Regions from separate parts of the Devosia sp. Root105 genome, predicted to be linked through region 1. Evidence: predicted binding sites of a transcription regulator. Region 1 holds the regulator's gene; the other holds the start of a gene.
The links. Region 1 encodes LexA, which represses DNA repair genes until DNA is damaged. Its sites were predicted from a motif close to TGTTCNNNNTGTGTTCNG; they were not measured.

Region 1 (14,962 bases):
CCCTGCTCCTCCCCGCCGTCGAGCTCTTCGTCTCGCACATGCTGGCCAACGACGACGCGCTGACCATCGGCGATGCCGATGTGCCGTTCATCGTCGAAATCTGCCGTCGGCTGGACGGATTGCCGCTGGCGATCGAGATCGCCGCCTCGCGCGTCGGCACGTTCGGCATCGCCGAACTGGCTGCCCGGCTCGATGACCGCTTCGGTATCCTCACCGGCGGACGGCGCACCGCTGCGACGCGGCACCAGACCTTGAGCAATATGCTGGATTGGAGCCACGACAACCTCGGCGAGCGCGATCGCGTCGTGCTGCGGCGGCTGTCGGTATTCGCCGGCGAGTTTTCCATCGACGCCGCCGCGCTGGTGGCGGGCGATGAACGGGTCAACCAGAGCAGCGCGACCGACGCGGTCATGAGCCTCGCGCGCAAGTCGCTGCTGATGCAGAGCACAAGGGATGGCGCATCCAGCTTCCGCATGCTCGACAGCACGCGGATCTATGCGCAGGACAAGCTCGCCACTGCAGGCGAGGTGAAGCGGGTTCGCGAACTGCACGTGCACTATCTCTGCGATGTGCTGCGCGAAGCCGAAGCGGATTGGAACATGACGCCGGTGCCGGCCTGGACCGACACCTACAAGCGCTACATCGACGATATCCGCACGGCCCTGAGCTGGTCCTTCGGGCCGGATGGCGACCCTGCAGGCGGCATCGTGTTGACCAGCCTCAGCCTGCCGCTCGGCATGCTGCTCGGGCTGCACGATGAATTCCGCGAACGGATGCTGCTGGCTATCCAGAACGCCCAGCAACTCCCGCAGCCGCTGCTGGTGCCCGAGCTGCGGCTGCAGGTGGCGCGGAACCACCTGACCTACAATATCGGTCAGCAGGTGGATGTGTCCCTGCCCCGCGCCCGGCATCTCGCCGAGCTGACGGGAAAAGACCGCCATCGGATGGAGCCGCTGGTTACGATCAGCTCAACGCATATCAGTACGGCTCAGTACGAAACCGCCGCTGTCATCGGCGAACGTGCACTGGAGCTGGCGCAACGAAGCGGTGACGAATACGCCGTTCTCTCTGCCAGCCGCGCCATGGCGCAGGCCGCGCACTACGCCGGCCAGCACCAGCGCGCCACCGAGCTGGCAACCGCCGTGCTGCGTCACCCGGTGCGCAACATTCCCTACACCTACGGCTTCATGCACACCGACCGTCGGATCACCATGCGCTGGGTGCTGACCAGGTCGCTCTGGATGAGCGGCCGTGCCGACGAGGCCCGGCGCGTGGCCGAAGAGGGCATCGCCATCGCCCCCGATGCGGGCCCGGTCGCTCTGGCGCAGTTGCTGGGCATGGCCGTCATCCCGGTCTACCTGTGGTGCGGCGATTTCGAACGCGCGCGCGAACTGACCGCAATGCTGTTCGAGCACGCCGCGCGCTACTCGTTCAAGCACTGGGCGATGTGGGGCGAACTGTTCGATGCAGCAATCGGCTGGCACATGACGGGCAGCCCCGTCTCCCCGGCGACAGGCGACCTGCAGGTGCAGACGCTGTCGACCATCGTCGGCCTCGCCGCCCCGCTGCCGACGACCATCAACCTCGCCGACTGGTCGGCGCCCGAGCTGCTCCGGCTGCGCGGTGAGCGTGACAGCAGTGAAGCAGACCTGACCGACGCGCTGCAGCTCGCCCGGCAGCATGGGGCGCGCGCCTGGGAGCTCCGTTGCGCGATGAGCCTTGGGCGTCTCTGGGCAAGCACACGTCGGCGGATGGAGGCCATGGACCTGCTCAGCGGCACTCTCGAGCAACTGCCCGAGGGGCATGGCACTGCCGACCCGATCGCCGCCCGGGCGCTGCTGGCCGAGCTGGCCTAGCCGCGCTGCTTGAGCGCGGTAAGCTCGCCGGTGTCGTGGCTGCAGAAGATATCGATCTCGCTGCCGTGCGTTGCCTCGAGCTCGCGCAGCCGCTGCAGGTTGTGCCGCGCCGCCGGCAGATCGGTGGTCATGATCCGCTCGTAGAGCGCGAGACCCGGCGGCATGCCACCTTTCGCCAACAGCTCGCTGTGGTGCAGGTAGGCGTCGCCGGCATTCAGCAACCAGCCATCGCCGGTCGCAACGGCAACGCCGGCGTGGCCCAGGGTATGGCCGCGCAACGGGATGAGCAGGATTTCGGGCGGCAGGCCTTCCAGCTGGCGCACCGCCTCGAAGCCGAACCAGGACTCGCCATCAGGTTTGTAGCCCTGCCAGTCGCGGACCAAATCCCACTGTAGCGGCCGGTAGCGCTGGTTGCCGACGAAGCTGCGTGGCAGTTGCCGCGCCGCGTCGTGCTCGGCTGTAAGCAGATGCACCTTGGCGCCCGGAAAGTCCTCGAGCCCGCCGGCGTGGTCGAAATCGAGGTGGGTCAACACGATGTTCCGCACATCGCGGGCCGAGTAGCCCAGCGCCTCGACTTGGCGGAGGGCCGTATCCGCTTCGCAAAGCCGAGGGTTGAGCACCAGTGGCCAGAGATGGCTCAAGCGCCGCTGCGGCACGCTGCGGACATCCTCGAGGCCATAGCCGGTGTCGACCAGCACGAGGCTGTCAGCCAGCTCGATCAGCAGGCAATGGGTACAGATATTGGCGCTGAGGCCGGTCGCGGCGCTGTCGTAGAAGCGACCGCCGACCGGGCAATGGCTTCCGCAATTCAGGTGGTGGATACGCATCGAACCTCGCCCCAAGGCAGGCCGGCCCTTGGACCGGCCCGTCACTATGTCATGCCACGGAGCGTTTGAGAGCGGCGACATTGCTGCGGCCGGAACGGGCGTTGCGGCTCGCCCAGTCGAGCGCCAGGTCGGCGACCTCCTCCCAGCCGGGATCCATACAGGTCCAGTGCGACCGATCGGGGAAGATACGAAGCTCGGTCTTGGACGGTGCGCGCTTCTGCCGCTCGTAATTGGCCCGCGTCATGCTCGCATCGGCCACCAGGTCCTTGCCGCCGCCGATCATCAGCAGCGGCGCCCGCTGCGGGTTATCCCACTGGATCTTGCCGGTCTGCGTCAGGATGCCGTCCCAGTAGAGCTTGCCGGGGGTCGGCACGATGTAGCGATCATAGAGCGCATCCGACTGGCCGGCGGGGATGGTCTGGGCGAAGCGGGTCGCGAAGAACTTGCGCGACATATGCATCACCCGCCCCCAGCTGCCGAACGAACCGAGCACGGGGAAAGCCGAGACGATCGAATGCGGCCCGAGCGGAACGCCGGTGGTCGGCGCCGGGTCGATGGCGACGCCGGCAACGCCGAGGCCGCGATTGAGCAGGCTCTGCACCATCACGCCGCCGGCCGAGTGTCCCATCAGGATCGGCTCTTCCGGCAGGCTGCGAATGGTGCGGTCGAGATGTTCGAGGATCTTGAGGAAGCCGACCGTCCGGAGTTCGGGGTGTGAATGCGCCCGCAGTTCAGCCGGATCGCGATCGTCGTAGGGCCAGTTGGGCGCCACGACGCGGTAGCCCTTGGCTTCGTAGTGGGCGACCCATTTCTCCCAGCTCTTGGCATTGAGCCAGGCGCCGTGGACCAGAACGATGGTGTTGCTCATTCGTCGTCTCCTTGATTGTTCAGGCTCGGGTTGTTCAGGCTTGGACAGTCTCGACCAGCAGGTCGGCCAGCCACTCGGCAAACAGGTGGCGCGACGCCCGCTTGAGCGCGGCGCCATGGTGGAGCGATTGTTGACGAAGCTGCTCGGGCGACTTGCCGGCCATCGCCAGCTCGACGGCATGGCCGATCAGCCAGCTCTCGATTTCGTCGGCGTCGACTTCGGCGTGGAACTGCAGGCCAAGGGCGTAGTGCCCCAGGGCAAACGCCTGATGCGGGCAGGCCTGTGTAGCGGCGAGCAGGCTCGCCCCATCCGGTAGATTGAACACATCGCCATGCCAATGCAGCACCTCTACGTCCTGCAGAGCCGCCAAGGGCGATTGCAGGCCGCGGTCGGTGAGCACCAGCTCGCTCCAGCCAATCTCCTTGACCGGGCACAGATCAACCGAGGCTCCCAGTGCCCGCGCCATGAGCTGTGCGCCCAGGCATATGCCCAGCGTCGGTCGCCCGCGCCTGAGCCGCGCCTCGATCAGGCGGATCTCCTCGGTGAGGAACGGGTAGTGCTGCTCGTCATAGGCGCCGATCGGCCCGCCGAGCACCACCAGCAGGTCGTCTTCCAGCGCGTCGGCGACCGGCAGCGCGTCCCTGCCCGCATCGACCAGGCGAATGTCGAAACCCGATTGTCGCAGCAGCAGCTCCAGCGTGCCGAGGTGCTCGAACTCGACATGCCGGAGGGCGACACAGGTCCTGGGGGCGCTGCCGTTCATTGCGGCGCCGGCGCCACTTTGCCCGGCAGGCTGAGGTCGCCCGAGGCGATCTTGAAGACATCATCGACGCAGAGCAGTGGGGCGTGGATGTTGGCGTTGACCTTGAGGCCGGCGGTGACACCGTCGAAACTGGCGCCGGCGAGCGGGGTGACCGCACTCAACGGCACGCGGACCTCCACCGTGTCCGAAGTGAAATCGAGCGGAAACGCCGGGCTGTCGATGAGGATCGGCACCCCTGGCCAGGTCGGCGGGGTCTTGACCGTCGTCCCCTCGGGAATGTCTTTGACCGTCAGTCCACCGCCGCAGGCTTCGTCCTTGACCAGCACCACCCAATGGGGGTGCCAGATGTGACGGTTTTTGCCGCCATAGGCCGCGTCGTCGAAATCCGGGTGGAAGGTAACCGCCATGGCGACGATCCCCTGGCCGACATCAAAGCCGATATCGCCGCTGTCGATCGAAGTAGGCCAGACATAGGCATAGACCTCGGATCCGGCGAACTCGCCCTTCGGATCGGGCTTGCTGGTGCCGGCCCCATCACGAACCTTGACGGCGAACACCACATCGCCGCTCTCAGTGGTAACCCGCGTATCGACGATGTCGAACGCGGCATGCACCGCCGGATCGCTGGCACTGGCGATCTCGTGGGCGCCGGCCGGCGGAACGAGTGCGGCCGCGACGGCGAGCGCCACGAGTGATGAACTACGCATGGGTTTGTCCTTTGCTGATGGGTGGACATTGGTGGTCCCGGCGCCAGCGGCCGGGACTGGTGGAGGTGTGGCGGTGGAACTGGCGCGAGAAATGCGACTGGTCGACATAGCCGCAGGCGCTGGCGATCTCAGACAGCGGCAGGTCGGTGCTGAGCAGCAGGTGCTTGGCTTGCGTGATGCGGTGGTGCGCCAGCATTTTGTGTGGCGACAGGCCAAAGCTCGCCCGGAAGGCACGGGAGAAGTGGCTGGAGCTCAGACCGGCGAGGTCGGCCAGCTTGCTGACCCGCAGCGGACGATCGGCGTTGTCGACGATGTGACGCGCCACCCGGATCTCCTGCCAGGCTGCAAGCCCGCCGCTGCCCCGCCGATCGCGCCGCAGATAGGCCGGGATCGGCCGAGCCAGCCGGCTTTTGAGCGCCGCCGCTACGGCGTCGACCAGCTGCGTTTCAACCTCGTTCGCGCGCATGTCGAGCATGTTCATGTCGTCCTCCGAGGCTGGTCAGCCAGACCGAGCCGGTGCATGCGAAGGCGGATCGCTGGCGGGGAAGGACTCGTCGGATTCCTCATCCACCAGATCCCAATCCCGCGCCGGGCGGCGCATCGCCGCCGGGCCGGCATCGCGGACGGCGCCAAGCTCGGGCGCGAGCGGTGGCGGGCGATCCCCTGCCGGTTTTCGCCTGGTCATGGCGCGGCCAGCCCGGAGACGAACTGCCAGAGGTCGGCATTCACCCGGTCCTTCTGCGTGGTGCAGATGCCATGGTCGCCGCCGGCATAGACACGCAGCTCGTTGCCGGCGACGATCTTTGACGACTGCGCTGCCGATGCGATGATCGGCACGATCTGATCGTCGTCGCCGTGGAGGATCAATGTCGGCTTGTCGAAGCGCTTCAGGTCCTCGGTGAGGTCGGTCTCCGAGAACGCCTTGATGCAGTAGTGGCTGGCCGGCATGCCCGCTGCCATGCCCTGGCGCCAGAAGCTGTCGCGGACGCCCTGGCTGATCCTCGCGCCGGGTCGGTTGTAGCCGTAGAACGGCATCGACAGGTCGATGAAGAATTGCGACCGGTCCGCTTGCACCCCGGCGCGGATGCCATCGAACACCTCGATCGGCAGCCCGGCCGGATTGGCGGCAGTCTTCAGCATCAGCGGCGGCACGGCGCCAATCAGCACAGCTGCGGCGACACGCGCCGTGCCATGCCGGCCGATATAGCGAGCCACCTCACCACCGCCGGTCGAATGGCCGACATGAATGGCATCGGCAAGGCCGAGATGGCTGACCAGAGCCGCGAGGTCGTCGGCATAGTTGTCCATATCGTTGCCGCCGAGGGGCTGGCTCGAACGACCATGTCCGCGCCGGTCATGCGCGATCACCCGGTAGCCGCGCTCGGCGAAATAGAACATCTGGTCCTCGAACGCGTCGGCGCTCAACGGCCAGCCATGCGAGAAGACGATCGGCTGTCCGGTTCCCCAGTCGTTGAAGTAGATCTCGGTGCCGTCCTTGGTGGTGAAGTGGGCCATGGGCAATCTCCTGGGTAAGGGAAAGACGCGTGCCGCCACGCGAGGGGCATGGGAGGGCGGGCGGCACGCGAGGGCCACGAGCGCAGGATTTGGGGCGTCTGCGCTCGCGGGAGAGCGTGGGCTACTGCGCCGACACGGCCTTGGCAGCGTCCATGATCAGCTTCGCGGTGTCCTCGGCATGGGCAATGAACGCCAGGTGCCCGCCGCTGACCGTCACCACGGTTGCCTTGGCGCGGCCGGCCATCTGCTTTTGCGCCTCGGGCGGGATCACGTGATCGGCGTCGGCCAACTGGTACCAGGACGGCTTGTCCTTCCAGGCGGCAACGGTGAGCGGCGTGCTCGCGCCCTGCAGCGAGATCGGCACCTGCGAGTCACGCAGGAATTCGGCGTCGGCCTGCGGCAGTGCATCGGCGAAACCGGGAACATAGGCGGCCTCGTTGAAGAACACGAAGCCATCCTCGCCGATATCGAACGGCGGCGGATGGTTCGGATCCTGCGGGATCAGGCCGAACGGCGATTCCCCGACATCCGGCACGAAAGCCTCGACGTAGACGAGGCCCGCCACCTTCTCGTGGTCGCCCGCCTCGGTGATCACCGCGCCGCCATAGGAATGGCCAACGAGAATGACCGGGCCATCCATGCGGTCCAGCACCCGATCGGTGGCAGCGACGTCTGCCTCGATCGAGGTCAGCGGGTTCTGCACCATGCGGACGTTATAGCCCTCCTTCTTCAGGATCTCGTAGATCGGCCGCCAGCCCGAGCCATCGGCCCACGCGCCGTGGACCATCACGACATTCTTGATCTCGGCGGCGAGCGCCTGCGGCATGGCCGCGAGCAGCATCGGCAGCGCTGTCGCGAGGCTGAGCGCGATCATCTTTGTTGAAAGCATTGGATCTCTCCTTGGTGAGACCGAGTTCTGTCTCGGTGGTCCAAAGCTGATCCGGCGGCGGTCATGCTGCCAGTTAATCGCTGTGAAGTATCGTAACGGCGCGCCGAGCGATTCATGCTTCTTAGCAACTCTTCACACGCCGCGGGTTGGCCGACTCGCTAGGGTCTCTGCTGGGGCATGCTGCCGTCCGCCGCGACAGCATTGTCTCCGCAACCGATCCGGAGGCAGCGCCGATGACGATCTCAGCGGCCGACACGCACACCGAAATGGCCATGCAGTGGTGCGCCACCTTCACCGAGGCGGACTATCCGCGCTGCCGACAAATCGCCTACGACATGGTCGAGCAGGCGACGCGCGAGCGGCTCGACGAGCCAATGTTCGCCTACAAATCGATCGCCCAGTCGCTGCACTTTCTCGGCGAACATGCCGAGGCGAAGCGGGTAGCCGAACGGGTCCGACGCGAGGCCAAGGGGTTCATCCCCTGCACCTCTGTGCACCCCTATGTTTCGATGGGCATCGTCCTCGCCCGTATCGCCTGCCTTACCGGCGACGGCCAGGGGGCCGTCGAGATCGCTGCCGACACCCTGGCGCGATCGCGCCGCGACAACCTCATCGCCAACTGTCACGCCATTGCGCTGGCCTGTGCTCCCATCGCCATCTGGACCGATGACGAACAGGCCGCCCGCTCCTATGCGTTCGAGCTGATGGAGGAAGCTGGCGGCGACGGGCTCAACTACTGGCGCAACTGGGGCCGCCGCCTGCTCCGGGCCATCGATCTCCGCTTTAATCCCGATGAGGTCAACGAGGAGCCGCTCGAGGTCGACAACCTCGATGCGATCGAAGCCGACCACCTGGCAACGGTAGACGGCCGCGCCATTTCCGAACTGGCGCTGCGCCGTGTCGCCGAAGGCACCGTCGGCTGGACCAAACCCGAGGTGCTGCGCACCCAGGCAAGCACGGCCATCTGGTTCGACCCCGCGGCCGCCCGGCGCCTTCTTGCAGAGGCCCGCGCTACCGCCCTCGAGCAAGGCGCAATCGCCTGGGTGAAGCGCATCGACGAGACGGCGGCGCTGCACAGCGGCCGTTTCCTGCCCCCGCACCACCCTACCCTCGGCCCCTGACCCGATGAATGGCCCGCCAAATGAGCTGAAGCTGCGCTCGCCGGATGCCGCCGGGGCGTCCGAAGACCAGTTACTGCATTTTGGTGGCTTCAGCGTCGACGCCTCCCGCCACCTGCTGTTCGAGGACGACAAGCCGGTGCGTCTGGGCAGCCGCGCCATGGCCATTCTTCTCGCACTGCTGGAGCGACCCGGCGCCCTCGTCACCAAGGAGGAGCTGGTCCGGGTGGCGTGGCCCGAGACCTTCGTCGAGGAGGTGAACCTGCGCGTGCACCTCGCCGCCATTCGACGTGCGCTGCACGATTCCTCCACCAGGCCGGTTTACATCGCCAACGTTTCGGGCCGCGGCTATCGCTTTATCGCGCCGGTCGGCGGCAGAACGCCGGTTGCTCGCGCTGCCGACGGCCCACCCGCAACACTGCCAGGTAGCCTGGTCCAGTTGATCGGCCGTGACGAGGCGCTGCGCGCCGTTGCCGACATGGTCACGGCGCGCCGGCTGGTGAGCGTCGTGGGCCCGGGCGGCATCGGCAAGAGTTCGCTCGCTGCCGTGGCGGCGCAGCGGCTGGCCGGTCGCTTCGCCGACGGGGGCGCCTATGTCGACCTCTCCACGCTGACCGGCGGGCGCAGGGTCGAGCCGGAGTTGCTGCGGGCGCTCGCAGCGGGCAGCGGGGACCGGCCGGTGGATGTTCACAAACTGCTGCTGATCGACAGCTGTGACGCGCTGATCGAGGACGCCGCCATCGCGATCGAAGCCGTGCTGCGCCTGCTGCCGCGCCTCCACGTCCTCGCCACCAGCAGCGAGCCGCTGCGAGCTGCCGGAGAGCACGTCTATCGCCTGGCGCCGCTCGACCTGCCGGAACGCGACGATATCGGGCTGGACGAGGCCATGACCCACGCCGCGGTGCGCATGCTGATCGAGCGCGTCCAGGCCGGCAACGAAACCCTGCGCGGCAGCGACCGCGACGTCCGGCACCTCGTGGCCATCAGCCGCAAACTCGACGGCTTGCCGCTCGCCATCGATATGGCCGCCGCTCGTATCCAGGTGTTCGGGCTGCAGGAAGTGCGCACCCAACTCGAGCGCGGTATCGAGTTTCTGTCCGATGGCCGCCGCACCGTTGCGCCGCGCCACCGTTCGATGCGCGGGCTCTATGAGCTCAACCATGGCGCGCTCTCCGGCGACGAACGCATCGTGCTGCGGCGGCTGTCGATCTTCGCCGGCGCGTTCGACCTGGCTGATGCCTCTGCCGTGACCACCGACGGCGACCTCGATGATCGGCGCGTCATCGCCGCGCTGGGCGGCCTCGTGGCAAAGTCGCAGGTGCTCACCGCTCGGGGTGGACATGCAGTGCGATACCGTCTCTCCCGCCCCTTGCGCGCCTACGCCGCCGAACGGCTCGCCGCGTCAGAGGATTTGCCTCGGACGGCACGGCGTCATGCCGACCTCGCCCTGTCGCATGTCATCAATGCCCTCGAGGCGTGGCAGAAGCTGTCACGTGCCGAGTGGCTGGAACGGCATGGCGACCTGGTCGAGGAGGTCCGCGAGGCACTCGACCGGTGCCTTTCGCCGCATGGCGACCTGGACGCCGGCGCCCTCCTCGCGGCCCATGCGAGCCCCCTGCTGCTGCGGGGTGGCCACTATGACGAGATGCGTAGCCGCGCCGTGACAGCTCTACGGGCCGGAGCGCTTCTGCCAGCCAAACTGCGGTTCCGGCTGCATCTGCAACTGGCGACGCTGACGGAAGATCGCGCCGGTCCGCTGCGCATCGAAGGCCGGCACTTGCTCGAGGCGGCCCGCCTTGGCCGCACCATGGCCGCCGCATGGGCCGATGCGGAACTTCTGCTGGTCCGCTCGGCCCTGGCGCTGCGCACCGGTCACCTCCAGCGCTCCGCCGGGCTGTCGCAGGCGGCTCTTGCCAATGCCCGCGCTGCCGGACGTCGCGATCTGGCGCAAACCGCGGACCGGTTGCAGGCTGAGGCGCTGCACTATGCCGGCGACCATGCCGCCTCGGCCCGCCTCGCCAACGCCATGATCGCTGGCCCCGACTGGCAATTGCCGGCGCCGCTCGCCATTCTGACCTCCCCGCCGAGGGGCGCCCTGCGCGTCCTGGAGGCGCGCCGGCTGTGGCTGCTGGGCAAGCCCGACCAATCCCGCCACCTGCTGTTCGAGGCGCTGAACTTCGCGGCCGAGCAAGGTCCCTGGGCCCTCTGCGAAGCGATTGGCCTGGGCGCCTGCCCTTTGCTGCTGTGGTACGGCGAGGATGACCGAGCCGTTGGCTACATCACGCAACTGGAGCGCGCGGCCGAGCATGCCGGGCTGCCGCTCTGGACCTCATGGGCCGATCTCTACCGCAAGGTGATGATCCACATCGCCGTCCGCGAAGGCCGTCGCAGCGAAAGCGCCATCCTGTTGCAGCCGGCGAGCTTCCTGCAGGCCGAGACCTGGGTGACGCTCACCGGCTCGCTGCGCGGGCTGAAGCTCTCCCCCGAACACAGCAGCGGCTGGTGCCGACCCGAGATCCTGCGGGCCTTCGCCCTCGCGAGGGTCGCCGATGGCGATATCGAGGCCGGCACGCGGCTGCTGCGGGAGGCCATCGATCTCGCTCGAACCCAGGGAGCGCTCGCCTGGGAACTGAGGGCCACGATGAGCCTCGCACGCCTGTGGTCGAGGGACCGGCGGACTGCCGCCTACGAGCTCCTTGCCGGCACTCACCACGCCTTCACCGAAGGCAAGGCTACCTCGGACCTCCTTGCCGCCACGGCCCTCCTCCGCCGCCTCGCCAATGGGTGACAGCAGCGGCGTTCCTGGACCCGACACCTGCTCATTCCGCTCGCTGCGCCCCCAATCGTAACGCAATATTCACCGCTCGATTGCAGAACATAACTGGAACACGTATAACACGTTCAGTCTTTGTTCCGATTCTGCTCACGGAGCCGCCCATGCTTACGCGCAAGCAACACGAACTGCTGATGTTCATCCACGAGCGGATGAAAGAGTCCGGCATCCCACCCTCGTTCGACGAGATGAAGGACGCGCTCGACCTGAGGAGCAAGTCCGGCATCCATCGGTTGATCACCGCGCTGGAAGAGCGTGGCTTCATCCGGCGCCTGCCCAACCGGGCCCGCGCGCTCGAGGTGATCAAGCTGCCGGATTCGATGAACCCCTCGCTCGGTGGTCGCAAGGCCCGCTTCGAGCCCTCGGTCATCGAGGGTAACCTCGGCAAGGTGTCGGCGCCTCCGGCCCGCCCCTCGGCACCGGTGGTCAATGCCGACTCCTATCGGGCGGTGACGATCCCGGTAATGGGCCGCATCGCGGCAGGCACGCCGATCGAAGCGATCCAGACCCACAGCCACTCCATCATGGTGCCGCCTGAAATGCTGGGGCCTGGTGAGCACTATGCACTGGAAGTCCGCGGCGATTCGATGATCGACGCCGGCATCTTCGATGGCGACACCGTGCTGATCAAGAAGCAGGACGCGGCCTCGACCGGCGAGATCGTGGTCGCCCTCGTCGATGACGAGGAAGCGACGCTGAAGCGGCTTCGCCGCCGCGGCAACTCCGTTGCGCTCGAAGCGGCCAACCCGGCCTACGAGACCCGCATCTTCCCGCCTGACCGGGTGAAGGTGCAGGGCCGGCTGGTTGGCCTCTTGCGCAAATACTGACCTCCAGACCCACCGCCAATCGGGTCCTTGGGCCGGCAGCCTTGCCGGCCCTTTTTCTTATGAAACCGAACCTCCCCGCCGATATTTGCACTAGGGCCGGGCCGGCAAAGACGTTACGGTCCGCGCCGCCAAGGGAGGCTTCAGGCATCCTCGGGCAGCGCCTCCATGCAAATGGCCGTCGCGATCGTACCAGGAGAGTGGACAACCTTCCCGATCGCGCTTTAGCGGCATGGCGGTGCGCAGCAAACGTGCAGCGCCAGGGAGAAGGTTTTGGCAGCAGAGGTCGAATGGGTCGCCGTTGATTGGGGCACTTCCAATCTGCGCGCATGGGGCATCGACGCCGCCGGCGAGATCGCCTTCGCGCGCTCGTCGCCGGATGGCATGGGTCGCCTCAGCCGCGAACAATACCCCGATGTGCTGACCTCGCTGCTCAGCGGTGTCGCCGAGGATGTCGAAGACGTGCTGATCTGCGGCATGGCCGGCGCCCGCCAGGGCTGGATCGAGGCCCCCTATCTCGACGCGCCGGCCGAGCTTGGTCGCCTCGTTCAAGGCGCGGTGGCGCCCGACATGCCCGGTCCGCTCAACCCCCGCATTCTTCCCGGCGTCTGCCTGCGTGATGTCGGCGCCGAGGACGTGATGCGCGGCGAGGAAACCCAGTTGCTGGGCCTGTCATCGTTGCTCCCGGGCTTCTCCGGTCTGGCGGTGATGCCCGGCACCCACAGCAAATGGGCGCTCCTCTCTGGCACCAGGCTCGAGCGCTTCTCGAGCGCCATGACCGGCGAGATCTTCGAACTGCTGCGCACCCACTCGGTGCTGCGTCACTCGCTGGGTGGCGAACTCGAAGGCGAAGATCGGGAGCGCGGCTTCGAAGCAGGCCTCGATCAGGGGCTGGAACGTCCCGAACGGCTGACTGCCACGCTGTTCAAGGTTCGCGCCGGTTCGCTCCTCTCGGGACGCAGCGCACCATGGTGCGCCGGTTTCCTGTCGGGTCTGCTCATCGGCGCTGAAATCGGCGGCCAGCGCGATTGGATCGGCGCAGCCGAGATCCCCTTGGTCGGCAGCGTCGGCCTTTGCGGGCTCTACCAGATGGCCTTCGCCCGGCTGGGCGCCAGCACCCGCATCATCGACGCCACCGACGCCACCCTCGCTGGCCTCAAGGCTGCAAGACAGGCATAGACCATGACCCACCGACACATCATCGCGATCCTTCGCGGCATCACCCCTCCTGAAACCCTCGAAGTCTGCGACGCCCTGGTGCTCGCCGGCATCACCATGATCGAGGTGCCGCTGAACTCGCCGGAGGCGCTGCGCTCCATCGAGGATGCCGCCAAGGTGTTCGAGGGCCGGGCGCTGATCGGCGCCGGCACCGTGCTGAGCCGCGCCGACGTCGATGCCGTTGCTGATGCCGGCGGCCAGTTCGTCGTCTCCCCCGACACCAATCCCTCGGTGATCGGCGCCACCATCGAGCGCGGCATGACCTCGTATCCGGGCGTCTTCTCGCCCACCGACGCCTTCACCGCCATCCGCTCGGGCGCCACGGGCCTCAAGTTCTTTCCGGCCGAAGTGCTGGGCCCCAAGGGCATCAAGGCGATGAAGGCCGTACTGCCATCCGACATTCCGCTTTACGCCGTCGGGGGCGCCAATCCCGATAATTTCACCGAGTACTTCGCCGCCGGCTGCGCCGGCTTCGGTCTCGGCACCTACATTTTCAAGCCCGGCATGTCCGCCGCGGATGTGGCATTGCGCGCCACCGCGGCCGTCGCTGCCTATGACCAGGGAAAACCGCGATGAACACCAAGGCCGAGCTCTTTGTCGATAGCCGCTGCGAGCTGGGCGAAGGCCCGTTCTGGCACCCGCTGCTCGAGCGCCTGTTCTGGTTCGATATCCTCAACCAGACCATGCTGAGCGCCGGAACCGATGGCCACATCGTCGACCGCATCACCTTCAAGGACACCGTCAGCGCCGGCGCGGTGATCGACAAGCAGAGCCTTGCAATCGCCCAGTCGGGCGCCCTGCTCCGCTACGACTTCCTGACCGACACGACCTCGGTGATCGCCGAGATCGACGGCGACGTTCCGACCAACCGCACCAATGACAGCCGCGTCGACCGCACCGGTGGCTTCTGGATCGGCACCATGGGCCGCAAAGCCGAAGCGGGTGTCGGCGGCGTCTACCAGTACCGTGCCGGGCAGACCACCAAGGTGATCGAGAACATCCGCATCCCCAACTCGATCTGCTTTTCGCCCGACGGCCGCACCGCCTACTTCACGGACGCCGGCAAGATGATCGTCAAATGCGCCACCGACCCGGAGACCGGCCTGCCGGCCGGGCCGTGGGAAGACTTCTTCACCATGGACGGCCCTGGCGGCGCCGATGGCTCGGTGGTCGACTCCGAGGGCTATCTGTGGAATGCCCGCTGGGGCGGCGGCAAGGTCATCCGCATCTCGCCCGACGGCAAGCTCGACAAGGTGGTCGAGGTGCCCGGCGTCAGCCAGGTGAGCTGCCCGGCCTTTGGCGGCAGCGACCTCAAGACCCTCTACATCACCACGGCGCGCGAACACATGACGCCCGCAGAGATCGAACGCGAGCCGCATGCGGGCAGCGTTTTCGCCGTGGCGCTCGACGTGCCCGGCATCGCCGAACCCTTCCTCAAGCTCTGAGTTTCACGTGTCTTTTCCCGCTGTCGGCGTCTGCTACTACCCCGAACACTGGCCCGTCGAATGGTGGGAGGATGACGCGCGCCGCATGGCGGAAATCGG
Region 2 (14,962 bases), on a different contig from region 1:
ACGCGGGTCACGATGTGGCAGTCGGCTGTGGCGCTTGGGCACCTCACAACAGTGACGGTGCCACCATTGTTGACCTCGAAGACCAACTCGCCGTCCTTGTGCTGCATCGATTTGCAGGCGGGGCCGCGGTCGATGCAGGCGCCGGCAGCTTGTCGTCCGGTCATTGCGAAGGCTGGCGTGACCAGAGCGGGGAGAACGAAGACGAGTGCGAGCAATCTCATGGCAGGCATGGTTGGTCTCCTGTTGGCGTCAGCCATTCGACGCCAGGCAGGAGCGCGCCTATCGCTATGAACCCGGTGTGAACTCCTCTCCGAGCTGAAACCGTTCGAACCGTCCCAGCTCGTCCTCGAGCATGGCCTTGTGCTCGGCGGCATTGCCCTTGCCCACCCAGTGCCAGGCCTGGATCAGCACCTTGCCGGCTGCCCGGTCGGTCTTCAGGTCCAGCGCCGCGACGATCTCGTCGCCGGCCAGCACCGGCAGGGTGAAGTAGCCGAACTTGCGCTTGGCCTTGGGCACATAGGCCTCGAACACATGGTCGTAGCCGAAGAACAGGCTGGTGCGGCGGCGCTGGATGGCCAGCGGGTCGAACGGCGAGAGGATGTGCACCAGCGGCGGACCCTTGGGCTCCGGCGCTTCCAGCGCTTCGGGTGTTGCATAGTGCAACGTCGGATCGTCGCCGATGGTCACCGGTAGCAGCGCTTTCTTCCGCCGCCTGGTCTCGATCTGCTTGGCCAGTTCGGGCGTGAAGCGGAGCTTGGGGTGCATCACCGATGGGCCGCTGATCAGCCCTTGCGATGTCAGCGCCCGATCGAGCAGGTAGGCATCGATCTGCCTCGATGTCGCCGCCTGGGGCAGCTTGCCGAAATGCCGCGATATCAACTCGTAGGTCTTCACCATGCCGATGCGTTCGGAAATGGTCAGTTCGCCCGAAAAGAAGCCGTATTGCAGCACCCGCTTACTTGGCTTGCGGCTGCCCCACGGGTGGTCCTTTTCCACCAGCTCGTCGGTATCGATGTCGCGGATCGAGATGGCGCCATCTTTCTTGATCTGGCGCAGCAGCTTTTTCAGGTCGTTGGGGTCGGCATCGGCATACCAGCGCATCGGCTCGCTGCGATGCTGCTTCATCTCGTCGATGTAGAACGGCAAATCGCGCACCGGCACATAGGCCAGGGCGTGGGTCCAGTACTCGAACACCGACTTGTCGACCGATTGCGCCTGCGTCAGGTCGCTGCGCCGATAGTTCGGGATGCGGGTGAACAGGATGTGGTGGTGGGCGCGCTCGATGACGTTGATGGTGTCGATCTGCACATAGCCCAGCTGCTCCACCGCCTGGCGGGTCGCCTCGGGGCCGGCGCCGAACGGTTCGCGTTCATCGAGCCGCTGGGCATGCAGCCAGATCCGGCGGGCGTGGGGCAGGGTGAGGTTGAGCGGCTTTTTCATGCTGACAAGCCTAGCGCATCATCCTGCCAGCGGGTGTCAGGGTTTCATTTCTTCCACATCGCGAGCAGCCCCGCGCCGACATCGATGCGCGGCGCGGCCGGCGCCAGGCCGCTGATCGCGGCCGGCTTCACTGCCGGCCAGAACATGTCGTCGAACAGCGGCAGCATGGCTTTGGTGATGAAGCGGCTGCGCTGGGCGTAGACATGCTTGTCGCCATAGGGCGTCTGCTGGTGCACGTAGAAGCGCTGCGGCACCATCAGGTGCAGCTCGTCCCGGGCCCGGGTCATCGCCACGTAGAGCAGGCGCCGCTCCTCCTCCAGCTCATGGGTCGAGCCGGTGCCGAGGTCTGACGGGATGGCGCCGTCGACGACGTTCAGCACATGTACGTTCTTCCATTCCTGCCCTTTGGCCGAATGGATGGTCGAGAGGATCAGAAAATCCTCGTCGAGCAGCGGCACGCCGGCCTGGTCCGAGGTGGCATCGGGCGGATCGAGCGTCAGCTCGGTGATGAAGCGCTCGCGGCTCGGATAGCCGGCGGCGATCTGCTCGAGCTGGTAGAGATCTTCCTTCCTGACCTCGGCATCCTCGTACACCGCCTCCATCAGCGGCTCGTACCACATGCGGGCCCGCAGCAGTTCGGCCGGCCAGCCGCCACCGCCCTTGCCGAGGTGCTCCACCACTTCGAGCAGCGACGGCCAGGCTTCGGAGCCGCGCGGCGGGGGAGCGGTATTCAACAGTTCGACCAGCGGGTCCGGGCTTTCGGCCATGCGGTCGAGCACTTTGCCCGCGGCGCCCGGTCCGATACCCGGCAGCAGTTGCAGCACGCGGAAGCCGGCGACGCGGTCGCGCGGGTTATCGACGAAGCGCAGCAGCGCCAGCATGTCCTTGACGTGGGCGCTGTCGAGAAATTTCAGCCCGCCATACTTCACGAACGGAATGTTGCGGCGGGTCAGCTCGATCTCGAGCTCGGCCGAGTGCGAGGAGGTGCGGAACAGCACCGCCTGCTGCTTCAGCGCCGTGCCGCCCTCGCGGCAGGCGAGGACGCTTTCGACCACGTAGCGGGCCTGGCTCGGCTCGTCCTTCACCGTCACCAGCCGCGGCTTCTCAGTCGCAACCCTCGAGGTCCAGAGGTTCTTGGTGAAGCGCTCCTTGCTCTCCGAGATCACCGCGTTGGCGGCCTCGAGGATCGGCTGGGTGGAGCGATAGTTGCGGTCGAGCGTCACCATGCGGGCCGGCGGAGCAAAGGCACCGGGGAAATCGAGGATGTTGCGCACCGTCGCGGCGCGGAACGAGTAGATCGACTGCGCGTCGTCGCCGACCACCGTCAGCCCATCGCCATCGGGCTTCAGGGCCAAGAGGATTGAGGCCTGCAGCCGGTTGGTATCCTGGTACTCATCGACCAGCACGTGGTCGAAACGCCCGCCGAGGTCCTCGGCAATGGTGGGCTCGCGCATCATCGCGGCCCAGTAGAGCAGCAGGTCGTCGTAATCGAGCACCTGCTGGCGCTGCTTTTGTTCGACATAGGCAGCGAACAGCTCGCGCAGCTCTGGCCCCCACATGGCGACCCAGGGGAAGGCCTGTTTCAGCACCGCGTCGAGGTCGTCCTGCGCGTTGACCACGCGCGAGTAGATGGCGAGACAGGTGCCCTTGGTCGGGAAGCGTTTCTTGGCTTCGGAGAACCCCATCTCGTGCCGGATGATGTTGATCAGGTCGCCGGAGTCTTCGCGATCGTGGATCGAGAAGCCGGGCGTCAGGCCGATCTGTTCAGCGTGCTCGCGCAACAGCCGCGCGCCGATGCCGTGGAAGGTGCCGGCCCAGCTCAGGGCATCGGTGATCACCCCGGATTTGGCGCCCATCACCTGCGCCACCAGCCGCTCCACCCGGCGCTGCATCTCGCTGGCGGCGCGGCGCGAAAAGGTCATCAGCAGGATACGGCGTGGATCGGCGCCGTTGACGATCAGGTGCGCCACCCGGTGGGCTAAGGTGTTGGTCTTGCCCGATCCCGCGCCCGCGATCACCAGCAGCGGCCCGCCCAGATGCTCCGCCGCCTGCCGCTGCTCGGGGTTCAGCTTGTCGAGATAGTGGGGGGCTAAGGCAGTCTGCACGCGAATCGATCCGGCTGGAGGTCCGGATCAGGAAGCATCATTCTTGCTTTGTTCGCAATTCACGGGATCGAGGCGCCGGCGGTTTGAGCCGGCGCCTCCTTGGTTTCAATCGTCACTGCGCTGCAGCTTCGATCACCTTGGCAACGTCCTCGGCCTTGGAGATGAGGCCGGAGTGGCTGGCCTTGATCTCGGTGACCGTGGCGCCGATGCGGCCGGCGAAGAAGCGCTGTGCATCGGGGGGCAGCACCAGGTCTTCGGCGGTCACGACGTAGAAGTTCGGCTTGTCGTGCCAGGCGGCGACCTCAGCCACCGCATCGAAGTTGGCCGGGTTCGAGGGCAGCTGCGTCGCTGCATTGGCCTCGGCTTCCGCCACCGGCAGGTCGCCGGCGAACAAAGCAGGGTACTGCGCCGGGTCGAAGATCAGGCCACCTTCGGCGTTCGGGCGGATCGCCTTGACGCCTTCGCTCGGCGCGCCACCCGACAGCAGCTTGGTCAGCGTTTCGCCCTTGTCCGGCGCGAAGGCCGAGACGTAGACCAGCGACTTGACCTTGGCGTCGGCGCCGGCCTCGCCGATCACTACGCCGCCCCAGGAATGGCCAACCAGCACGGTCGGGCCGTCCTGGGCATCGAGAGCCGCCTTGGTGGCCGCGACGTCGTCGGCGAGCGAGGTGAGCGGGTTGGCGACCTGGGTCACCTTGTAGCCCTTGGCCGAGAGAATTGCGGCGACCTTGTCCCAGCTCGAGGCGTCGGCGAAGGCGCCGTGGACGAGGACGACATTCCTGGCGGGCTCCTGAGCGAGAGCTGCGCCACCAGCACCGACGGCGGCGGCGCTGAACACGACGGCGGACAGAATGGACTTCATTTTCATCTCCATATGTTGAGGCGAGGTTGGACGATCGGCAAAGTCGATTTGCCGCTGGCTGGCGCCAAGCTGTTAAAACCGGATCTTGCGTTTCGGCCGAGGATTGTTGAACTTCCTCGCCAAGCGATGCCGTAGAGATAGAGGTGAAGGCCGTGAACAACCATGATCGCGCCTCCGGAGTTCATGCTCTGGAATCCGAAGCCGCTTTCCCCATGATGGCGTCGCGCGTCGACCTGCTCTCGCAGGTGCTGATGCTGATCCGGCTGCGCGGCGAGCTGATCTTCTCAAGCGAGCTCACGGCGCCCTGGGCCCTGCAGTTCGATGCCGGCTCGGCCTATTTCCATGTGGTGTCGGAAGGCACGATGGAGGTGCGGGCCAGCGATGGCAGGCGGGTCACCGCCGAGGCCGGCGACCTGATCGTCCTGCCGCAGGGGAGCGGCCACAGCATCGGCGTCGATGGCGCGACGCCTGTGCCGATCCGTGAGGTGCTGGAGGCACAGATGCGGGAGCAACTCGTCATCCGGCTCGGCGGCAATGGGGCCATGACCCAGCTCATCACCGGGGCGTTCCGCTTCGAGGGCGACAATATGCCGACCATGCTCGCTGTGCTCCCCTCGCTGATCCACATCTCGAAGGCGCTGCGCAGCGAGGAGGAGGCCTGGGTCGAAGGCATCGCGCATTTCCTGCTTGCCGAGGCAAGGGTGCCGCATCCCGGCTCGTCGCTGATGATCTCGCGGCTGATCGACGTGCTGGTGATCCGCGCGATGCGCACCTGGGTGCGCACCGCACCGCCGGAAAAGCGCGGCTGGCTCGGCGCCCTCGCCGATATCCGGATCAGCCGGGCGCTGAAAGCCATCCACGATGAACCGTTCCGCCGCCGGACCGTGGCCGAGCTTGCCGCCATTGCCGGCATGTCGCGTTCGAGTTTCGCCGAACGCTTCGCCACGCTGATCGGGGCGGCCCCCTTGCACTACCAGACGCGCTGGCGACTGCTGCTCGCCAACGAAATGCTGAAAGGGCCGGAGACGCGGGTCAGTGAGGTCGGGCGGCGGGTCGGCTACGATTCCGATGCTGCCTTCAGCCGGGCGTTCAAGGCGCAGTTCGGCTATCCGCCGACGCAGGCCTCGCGCGGCGGGCTCTCCGGTGCGCCGTGACAACCACCGGTTGCCAGGCGGCCCGTGTGTTCCTATTTTGGGTACACATGGGATACTCTCGATGAACACGCGCTTCGCCGTAGCCACGCACATCCTGACCTTCCTCGCCTATCAGGACGGCGAGCCAGCGACCTCGGAGCTCGTCGCCGCAAGCGTGAACACCAACCCGACCTTCATCCGGCGCCTCTTGACGCAGCTTCAGCGGGCCGGCCTCACCACGTCGCAACTGGGCGCCGGCGGTGGCGCGCTGCTGGCACACCCGGCGGAGAAGATCAGCCTTCTGGATGTCTACCGGGCGATCGACGAGGAGCAGCAGGTGTTTGCCCTGCATGACGCGCCCAACCCGCAGTGCCCGGTTGGCCGCAATATCGATGCGGTGCTCAAAGGGCGGATGCTGGAGGCGGAACGGGCACTGCAGGCGCAGCTGGCGAAAACCAGCATCGCCGACCTCGCCGCCGATATCGCCGAGCGCAACAAGGTCGCCTGACGCGGAGGCACGCCCGTCGGCCGGGCCTCTTTACAATCATATGTATCCAGATTAGATACCATTATGTGTAACCGAAATGGATACAGAAAATGACGAACCTGGACGTCGCAGCGATCGCTTTGGCGACGTTGATCACCTCGGCAGCCGTGCTGCCGACCACACCCTTATTTGCACAGGAGCCAGCCATGAGCACTCAGGAGCAGCAGGTCGTCGACTTGCTCAAGGCCATCGAAACCGGCGCCGCCGGGCCGGTCGCCGTCATCAATCCCGAACACTACAGGCAGCACAATCTGGGGGCGGCCGACGGGCTCGCCGGCTTCGGCGCGCTGCTGGCAGCGCTTCCGCCGAACTCGGCCAAGGTCAACACCGTGCGGGTGTTCGAGGATGGCGACTATGTCTTCGCCCATACCGAGTACGAGTTCTTCGGCCCCAGGATCGGCTTCGATATCTTCCGCTTCGAGCACGGCAAGATCGTCGAGCATTGGGACAACCTGCAAGAGACGCCAGCGTCGGCCAATCCGAGCGGCAACACCATGATCGACGGCGCGACCAGCGCAACTGACATCGACAAGACCGAGGCCAACAAGGTGCTGGTGGCGCAGTTCGTCGACGACATCCTCGTCAACGGACGGTTGGAAAAACTCGCCGGTTTCTTCGACGGCGACAGCTACATCCAGCACAACCCGCAGATCGCCAATGGCCTCTCCGGTCTCGGCGCGGCGCTCGAGGCGATGGCCAAGGCTGGCATCACCATGAAGTATGACACCGTGCACAAGGTGCTGGGCGAGGGGAACTTCGTGCTCGTGGTCAGCGAGGGCAGCTTCGGCGGCAAGCCGACCGCCTTCTACGACCTGTTCCGGGTCGAGAACGGCAAGATCGCCGAACACTGGGATACGCTCGAAACCATTCCGCCGCAGGGCGAGTGGAAGAACCAGAACGGCAAGTTCGGCTTCTGAACGCAGGGCGCCTCGGCGCCCTACGCCTCCCTGGTCGTGGCGGCAAAGCTCGTTCAGCCGGAACGATCCTCGGAGCGGCCGAGCTCGCGCTGCCTGAGGATGAACGCCACGCCCTCGGTATAGCGATCATGCAGTTTGGCGAAGCGAGTGAGCGTATCCTTGGGGATGCCGATCTCGATCAGCTCTGCGTGCATGTCCTTGAGGCGCTCCTCCATCTCCTCCATGCCGACGATCAGGCGTTCAATCTGTTCCTCGGTCAGTCGAACCAGTGTTGCCATCACTGCCTCCTTCAAGGCGCCGCGGGGTTCAGTCTAGCGCTTCCTGGCCTGGCGCGCCGCATTCTCGGCGAGCCGCGCCTTGACCAGACGGGCCACCAGCGCATCCGGCAGCGGCGTGTCGGGCGTGAACCGCACCGTGCCCTTGGACGTATCGAGACCGGCCAGCTCGGCCGCATGGGCCTCCATCACTGCCGGGCTCTGTACATAGAACGCGCAATGCGACCTGGCGGCGCCGAACGACACGAGCGCGCCATCCTGCCGAAAGGCCGGAATGCCGTAGCCGATATACTCCTCGGCCCCAGGCGCGGCTGCAATGATCACTTCTCGCAGGTGTTCCAGCGCCTGCCGCTGCGCCGCGGGCAGAGCGGCGAGGAAACTGCGAGTGGTTTCGGGCATCGGCGCTGTCATGATCGCTCCTCCTGAACCATAGCCTCGCACGGCCATCATCGCGCTGTCAGCACTCCCCAGTGGTTGCTGCTATGATATTGAAATCGTTAAACTATTCGTGCAACGCTGTTGTCATGCGGGCGATTTCGCCTCATGCTCATCCGGTCGCCCGCCCATCGGAGGTACCTGATGTCGCCGCTGACTTGCCTCGACGCCGATACGGAAGGTTTCGGCCTCACCACCGCGCAGATCATCTATCGCGTGCCCGATCATCTCGAGCTGCTGCAGGATTTCGTCTGGCAGCAATACGACGTGTTCCCGCAGTTCCCCAGCCTCAGAAAGTTCCTGGCCTTCTGGGAGGAAAAGATCGAGGGGCCGCTGCACTCGGTGACGGTGGCGCATGCCCGGCTGATCTACCCGGTGGAGCTGCGCACCCTCAAGGGCGCGCGGCTCCATTAGGGGGAAGCGACCGCTGCTGCAATCAGCTGGGGTTGGGGCCGTCGTCCGTATCGTCGCCCCGACAGTCGCTGTCGCCGTCGATCTGGATGGCATCGTCTTCACATTCGACTTTGACTACGGGGCCGCCGCCGCTGCCGGCTGCGCCGAGCGCCCTGGTTTCGGGGCCAACATTGCTGGGCAGGCAGTTGGCTGCGTGGATGTCGGGTGCGGTGATCAGCACACCGGCGCAGTCGATGAAATGCTGCAGCGGATCGACGCTTTGCGGCGTCACCGTCTGCGAGCTGGCTGACGGCGCGAGCAGCAACAGGCCGCCGGCAGCGAGTGTCGCGATGGTTCCGAGGCGGATACGGCGGGCGAGGTGGTGCTTGGTCGAGACTGGAGGCATGCGAAGTCTCCTTCGTACGAGTACGCCCCCCAGTTAAAGTAAATCACTTTGCCGGTGCGGCGGCAACACAGTAAAACACTAATGCCACTTACATCTTCCAGCCGGCTGCGCCCTCGATAAACTGTCGGTAGAGCAGCAGAGCCGAGAGGCAATGCTGAGTCGAATCGACGCGCGAGCGCAGCACGTAAGCGCCGTTCCGAAACGCACCGGTCAGGGTTTTCAGCTTGGGATCCTCGTAATACTGGCCCGGCCCGAACTCCAGCCGCGTGCTGTCGCCAGTCAGTTGCAGGCCGAGGTTATGCGGCAGGTCCGTATCGATGCGGCCTCGCAGCGTCGCGGCAAGGTCGGGAACGCCGTGCCGCTCGAGTGCGGCAGCCGCGGCGATCACCCCCTCGAGCGCGGCGCAGGTGTTGGAGCCGCTGTCGGTAGAGGGCATGAGAGCTTCGACATAGTTGGCGGCGAACCGCTCGAGGAAGTCGCGATAGCGGTCCTCGCCGGTGGTGGCGAGCCGTTGCGCCGCGGCCATCATGCCCCAATGGGCGAACATGCGGTCGGGCACGGCGAGGTATTTGGCCATGACGCCGGCTTCGAGCCGCTCGAGCATCGCTGCCACCTCCGCCGCGTCCGGCGCGAGGTCGATGTAGTGCGCCAGCGCCAGCCAGGTTTCGCCAGTGGCGTAGGAATCGGCGGTGGCTTCCCCCGGTACCTGTGCGATGCCGCCATCGGGCAACTGCTGAGCCGCCAAGCCGCGCAACCAGGCCTGGCGCAAGTCGGGGCGAAAGTCCGACCCGATGGCCCGGCTATGGAACAGCTCGGCCAGCAGGGCAAGCGCGGCGGCCCCGGCCCGCCCACCGGCCAGCGTCTCGTCTTCGGATAGCAGCAGGCCAGCGCCGACAGCGATCGACTGGGCCTCATAGTAGGCGATGCTGCGCGCCGACGGCTCGGCGAAGCCGGGTTTGCCGGAGAGGAAGTAGAACTGGTTGAGGACGAAGCCGGCGCCGGCCTGGCGGACGATGTTGTCATCCGGGGTGAAGTGCGAGCGCAGGAAATCGAACTCGTAGAAAAAGCGCCCTTCGGCGGTTTCGGTCGCCACCAGGTAACGCGCCGCGGCTTCGGCGCGCCGTTCGAGTTCCGCCTGTCCGAGCGTGGGCTCGCTCGCCTGAGCAGCGGTGCAGAGCCCGAGCGTGAGCAGCAAGGCAAAGCCGGCACGGCGGATGGCCATGAGCCCCTCCCGGTTCCGTCTTTGGCCAGCATAGCGCCGCGTGCGGTAGCGGCGCTAGGCTGCCTGTTGTCCGAACTCGGCCAGGTAGCTGCGCCAGGGCTCGGACGCCACGAACACCCAGTCCGGGATCGGGCCACGGCCGGAAGGCAGCGCCCTGAGCTGCTCGACCAGCAGCAGTGCATCGGCGGTCTTGGCGCGCACCCGGGCGGCGCGGTACCGGCCGGCAAACGACGGGTCGAGCCCGGCTTCGGCGACCATCGTTTCGGCGGTGCGGTCGGCGAAATAGATGGCGTTCGCCGCTAACCGCAGAGCGAGCGCCTCGGCCGGGGTCACGGCCATGGCCGCGATGGTCGCTTCGGCGTCGACCAGCGGTTCGCTGAGCGGCAGGAAGTCGAGTTCGGCCGGGGCATGGGCGAGGCAGACATCGGCGTCCTCTCGGCGGGCGCCGTTCGCATAGCTCTGGGCGATCGGTCCCACCGGCACCATGCCATAAGGCGCGCATTCCGCCGCTCGCAGCGCCCCGATCGAGGCGGCGCCGAGCACGGTAATCCCCTGCTGCAGAGCGAACAGGATTTCCTTGTGCCAGACCGAGGGCACGAAGCCGAACACTCCGTCGATGAGCCCGATGGCATCGGCGCCATCGAGCACGGCGCGGTAGAGGTCGCCCTTCCTCGCCGGTGGGCGGATATCGAGCCCGCTGCGATCATAGTCTTGCCCCGAGAGCGACGGGCCGGCGAACAGGACTTTCACAGGAACCCCAGCATGGCGGCAGTGGCGCGCGAACCGGGGCGCCAGTTGGTATTGGTCAGCCGGTCTTCGAGGCCCGGCACATAGATCTTGGCCACCCGGATACCAAACTGTTCGCCGCCGAGCGGGATGACGACGATGCGATTGAGACCCGCCTTGGCGAGCCCGGCCTGAAGCGCAGTGATCAGCGCGGCCTCGCCGCTGTCGGCCGGCAGGCCCGTGGGCGCCGGCCGCGTGGCTGGCGTTGCTTCGGTCAGCACCGCGATGGAACGGCCGAGCTCTGCGTCGTACTCGCCTTCGACGATGTCATCGCGCGCCCCGGCAATGTTGGTGATGCGCGTCTGTGCCGCCTCAACGATGGCGCGCCGCGCGGCGACCGCCGCGATGGGGTGGCAGCTGGCGCCGGTCGCGACATCGAAATGTTTGTCGGCGCCATCGGCAGGAAACAGCGCCGCATAGATGACCGGCACGCCGATATTGTTGGTCTGGTCGAACAGTCGCAGCCGGTAGCCGGCGCGGGCGACCTTGTCGGCCAGCGCGTCCACTGCCGGGTCGCCGAATGCTGCGGGGGGGACGGCGGTGGCCTCGGCCGCGGCATCGGGCTTATAGCTCCACAGGCACACCGCATCGCGCTCGATCACTTCGCAGAGGCCATGCAGCAGTGCGCCGGAGAGGCGCGTCCCGGCAGCAATGCCATTGGTCGATTGTGACAAGCCGACGAGGTCGCGGGGCGGCGTGCCCAGCACCACCGCGTCATAGGGCACCAGCACCGGCGCACCGGTCGCAAGGTCAAACCCCTCGACCCAGCGAATCGGCTTTGTTTCGTCGATCGCCGCACCGCGCGGCAGCAGGTGCGTTACCTCGAGCAGTTCGAAGCTCCCGGCCCGCGCTTCAGCCATGCTGAGGGTCTTCTGCGGCGTCGCAGGCGCTTCGGCGATGGCGTACTCGGCCGCCTCCATCACCGCCGAGAGCTGGGCCGAAATGTCGTCGACGCCTTTGCCCTGGTGGGTGGCAAGCGTCGCCGATTGCGGGCGGATGGCGGCGTAGCAGGGGATGCCGATGCGATCGAGCCCGGTCTGGCGGGCCAGCCGGGTGATGCCGAGCGCGGCAAAATGCAACGACAAATCCCGCAGCAGGGCTGCGGGATTGCGCGTGCCGCCTGGAGCCGTATCGGCCGCCGGGCGGAGCTGGGCTCCGAAATGCAAGACTTACTTGGAGGTGTAGAACCAGGCGCCGCTGCCATCGGCGCGATTGCCGGCGGCCACGGCGACGTTGATGCCGTCGACAATGGTGTTGCCCGACTGCAGCGCGGAGCGAACGTTGGCCGGGACTACGGTGTCCTGGTCAACCGGGGTCACAGTCATCAGCTGGGTATCGACGACCAGCAGCTGCTCAGAGTCTTTCTGTCCAATAATGACGTAACGCATTGGTATTTCTCCTTGTCGGCCTACTTGAAACCGGCCTTATGCAATGCGTCTATATACAGATCGACATCAGAGGGATCGCGCTGCGGCACTCGGGATAGCCAACGAGCAGTTGTGAAATCCGGTTGCAATCTAAGCGCTTGCAACCGATAGCGGCGGGCGAGGTCCATTTGCCCCGCCATCGCGGCAGCGGCGGCCATCAGGCGGTAGGCCGGCTCCGGGTTGCGCATCTGGCTCAGGTTGGCCAGCGCCTCATCAAAACGCCCGCGGAAGAAATTGATGCCGCCCAGCGTCCACAGGTACTCATCGGGAGGGATCGGGTTGAGCCGCATGGCGGCTTCGATCTTTTCCTGGGCTTCGCGGTGGTTGGAGTTGTGCGCCAGGGTATCGGCGAAGTCGGCGAGAATATCGGCGTGGTTCGGCGCGAGCTCGGCTGCCGTCGACATGTGGACCAGGGCTTGATCCAGGTCGCGATCGAACAGCGCGACGCGGCCAAGCTCCCGATATGCCGTGCCGTCATTGGGGTCGATCGACACCGCACGCTCGGCATGCAGCTTGGCCTTGTCGAGCAGCGCCTTGTCCGACCCGGACCTGAGCACCCATTCCACCACATAGGAGCGGGCAAGTGCGCTCTCGATCGTCGCCTGTTCCGGCTCGATGTCGCGGGCAATGCGCAGCGACTTGCGACCGCGCCGGACCTTGGGCAGATCGAACGTCCTGAGGTTCTGCCGCCCGGCGAGGTAATGCGAGTAGGCATTGGCGTCGCGCAGCGTACGCTCGCGCTGCAGCTCGGCCGTTTCGATCGATTCCGCCAGGGCGCGGGCGACTCCGTTGGTAAAGTCCCAGTAGCGCTCGGGCGCGGTCAGCGCCGAGAAGGCGAATTTGTCGGCCCAGACGATCTCGCGGCCGGCGGCGCGCACCAGGCGGATGGCGAGCGACAGCCCGTCGCCGGCAAAGTGCGGGGCGATGCGGCTTTCCACCGCGTAGTCGATCTGGTGCGCCCGTACCTCGTCCAGCGCGGTGAAGGGGTCGAGCTGCCAGGCGGTGTGCGGCGCGATCACCGACAGCGATTTGAGGCGCGACAGGCCGATGGTCACATCTTCGACCAGCGCCGGCGCCAGGTGCTTGGGCACGCTCGCCTGCTTGAAGTCCTGCAACGGCGGCAGCAGCACCACCCGGGGCACAAAGCTCACCCGCGCCCGGTCCTCGTCGGCCTGCGGCCGGCGTCGCTCGACGGTGCGCGGTTGAGCGGGAATCGTTTCGTCGTCGTGGCCGAACAGCTCGGCGGTTTCCGCCGCCGGTTCCATGCCCAGGCCATGCCGCAGCCGGTTGCGGAACGCAGCGAAGGCGGCGCGCGCGCCGCTCTCGTTATTCTCCGAGCGGAACAGTTCGATCGTGGCGCGGCACACAACGTCGGAATAGGGCAGGCGCTCGGCCAGCCGGAACAGCGCCGAATGGGCGCCCCGGCCACCGATTCGCAACGCCGCTTCGGTCGCCTGCGTGGAGAACTGGTTCTCGATGCGGGTGCGTTCGAGCGCCAGCCACTGGTCGAATTCGTTGCCGACGCCAATGACGCCGGCCAGCAGCTCGCCGCGGTAGAGGCCGATCAGCCGCTCGAGCTCGGGCGCATCTTCGGCGCTGCGGACACGGCCGATCTCGCGCAGGTCGAGCACCACGTCGCGGTTGAGCTCGATTTCCGTGGCGTCGGCATCGAATAGGTCGAACCCGTATCTACCTTCGAGTTCACGCGTATGCAGCAGGGTCTGCCGCAGATTGGTCATCGCCTGTTCTGCAGTGCTGCTTTCCCAGGTCCGTTCCGCCAAAGCCGACCGTCGCGCCCGGTTGGAAAAGTCCAGATACAGCACAGCTGCAAGGGCATAGGCCTTTTGGCGCAGCTTTACTGCCGAACCGTCCGCCAAGCGGAGGACCGGGGTCCCCAAAAGCTGCAGGGTGACCGTTTCACGCATAGAAGTGATCGGCATTGCTCAGTTGATCCGTCGAAATTGGTGGAAGTTTACTTGACGAAGTAAAGGGCAAAGCGTAGCCACGTAACGGCTAGATAACGCATTGAAGTAAGCTACCCAAGCGTGATGCGCTAGCACAATAACTGCGAGGAGGCGCGGAGGGTGGGCCGCAGTGTCCCGCATATAGGACCCGAAACCTAGGCAACAATATCGAGGGACGAATGGAATCAGGAACATCGAACTTGGCTGCAGCAGCAAACGCGGACGCTAGAGGTTCCCAACTGATCGAACTGAGCGCCGACATCGTCAGCGCCTACGTGAGTCATAACGCACTGAGCGCCAGCGACATTCCCAAGTTGATCGCAACGGTGCATGCAACGTTGAGTGGTCTGGGCGGTGCGCCCGAACCGGAAGCAGTCGTGGAGCTGAGGCCCGCAGTTCCAGTGAAGAAATCGATTACGCCGGAGTACTTGATCTGTCTCGAGGACGGGAAGAAGTTCAAGTCGCTGAAGCGTCATCTCAGGACCGAATACGACATGTCGCCGGAAGAATACCGCGCGAAATGGGGCCTGCCGGTGGATTATCCGATGGTGGCGCCGACTTACTCGGAAGCGCGCTCGCGCCTGGCCAAGACCATTGGCCTTGGCCGCAAGCCCAAATCGCCGGCCGCCCGCGGGCGGGCCAAGATCGTTTCCTGACATCACCGGCGACAAGCTAAACCAAACCGGCGCTCACCGCGCCGGTTTTTTGTCCTAATGATGCAGCTTGCCGCAAACCCGGCCGCAATCGGCAGGGTGGGCTGGCGGCGAAAAACTGCCCCCTCCGCTTGGTGGGGGAGGGAGCAGTAGGACACAGGACCCGAATTTCCTATGCAGCTGACATGCTAGGCCGACGCTCGTGACGTTGGCGTTATGCGCCATGTCAGCAAAATATCAGCCAACAGCACTCAGCGTTCGATGCAGATCGCCACGCCCTGGCCGCCGCCGATGCACAGTGTCGCGAGGCCGCGCCGCACGTTGCGCCGCTGCATCTCGTGCAGCAGCGTCACCACCACCCGGCAGCCTGAAGCGCCGATCGGATGGCCGAGCGCGA

Region 2: a site for LexA is predicted at 3,584-3,601, ahead of ASC68_RS20190 (ATP-dependent helicase). Genes of this name have one in related genera too.

What each region holds. Positions count from the first base shown of each region.
Region 1 is NZ_LMCR01000016.1:89,625-104,586, forward strand. It holds gene ASC68_RS16435 (winged helix-turn-helix domain-containing protein) at 1-1,856, shown strand, start outside; gene ASC68_RS16440 (MBL fold metallo-hydrolase) at 1,853-2,683, opposite strand; gene ASC68_RS16445 (alpha/beta hydrolase) at 2,733-3,551, opposite strand; gene ASC68_RS16450 (glutamine amidotransferase) at 3,586-4,314, opposite strand; gene ASC68_RS16455 (hypothetical protein) at 4,311-5,021, opposite strand; gene ASC68_RS16460 (AraC family transcriptional regulator) at 5,014-5,502, opposite strand; gene ASC68_RS16465 (alpha/beta hydrolase) at 5,703-6,536, opposite strand; gene ASC68_RS16470 (alpha/beta hydrolase) at 6,658-7,425, opposite strand; gene ASC68_RS16475 (hypothetical protein) at 7,659-8,546, shown strand; gene ASC68_RS16480 (winged helix-turn-helix domain-containing protein) at 8,551-11,331, shown strand; gene lexA (transcriptional repressor LexA) at 11,481-12,203, shown strand; gene ASC68_RS16490 (2-dehydro-3-deoxygalactonokinase) at 12,474-13,379, shown strand; gene ASC68_RS16495 (2-dehydro-3-deoxy-6-phosphogalactonate aldolase) at 13,383-13,994, shown strand; gene ASC68_RS16500 (SMP-30/gluconolactonase/LRE family protein) at 13,991-14,863, shown strand; gene ASC68_RS16505 (beta-galactosidase) at 14,871-14,962, shown strand, end outside.
Region 2 is NZ_LMCR01000017.1:343,313-358,274, forward strand. It holds gene ASC68_RS20180 (hypothetical protein) at 1-230, opposite strand, end outside; gene ASC68_RS20185 (crosslink repair DNA glycosylase YcaQ family protein) at 286-1,440, opposite strand; gene ASC68_RS20190 (ATP-dependent helicase) at 1,485-3,545, opposite strand; gene ASC68_RS20195 (alpha/beta hydrolase) at 3,658-4,407, opposite strand; gene ASC68_RS20200 (AraC family transcriptional regulator) at 4,560-5,561, shown strand; gene ASC68_RS20205 (Rrf2 family transcriptional regulator) at 5,623-6,048, shown strand; gene ASC68_RS20210 (nuclear transport factor 2 family protein) at 6,234-7,004, shown strand; gene ASC68_RS20215 (hypothetical protein) at 7,058-7,282, opposite strand; gene ASC68_RS20220 (DUF1801 domain-containing protein) at 7,316-7,690, opposite strand; gene ASC68_RS20225 (protein usg) at 7,859-8,128, shown strand; gene ASC68_RS20230 (hypothetical protein) at 8,151-8,513, opposite strand; gene ASC68_RS20235 (hypothetical protein) at 8,602-9,735, opposite strand; gene ASC68_RS20240 (TfuA-like protein) at 9,790-10,485, opposite strand; gene ASC68_RS20245 (YcaO-like family protein) at 10,482-11,600, opposite strand; gene ASC68_RS20250 (hypothetical protein) at 11,691-11,909, opposite strand; gene ASC68_RS20255 (BTAD domain-containing putative transcriptional regulator) at 11,930-13,687, opposite strand; gene ASC68_RS20260 (MucR family transcriptional regulator) at 14,113-14,568, shown strand; gene ASC68_RS20265 (acetyl-CoA C-acetyltransferase) at 14,817-14,962, opposite strand, start outside.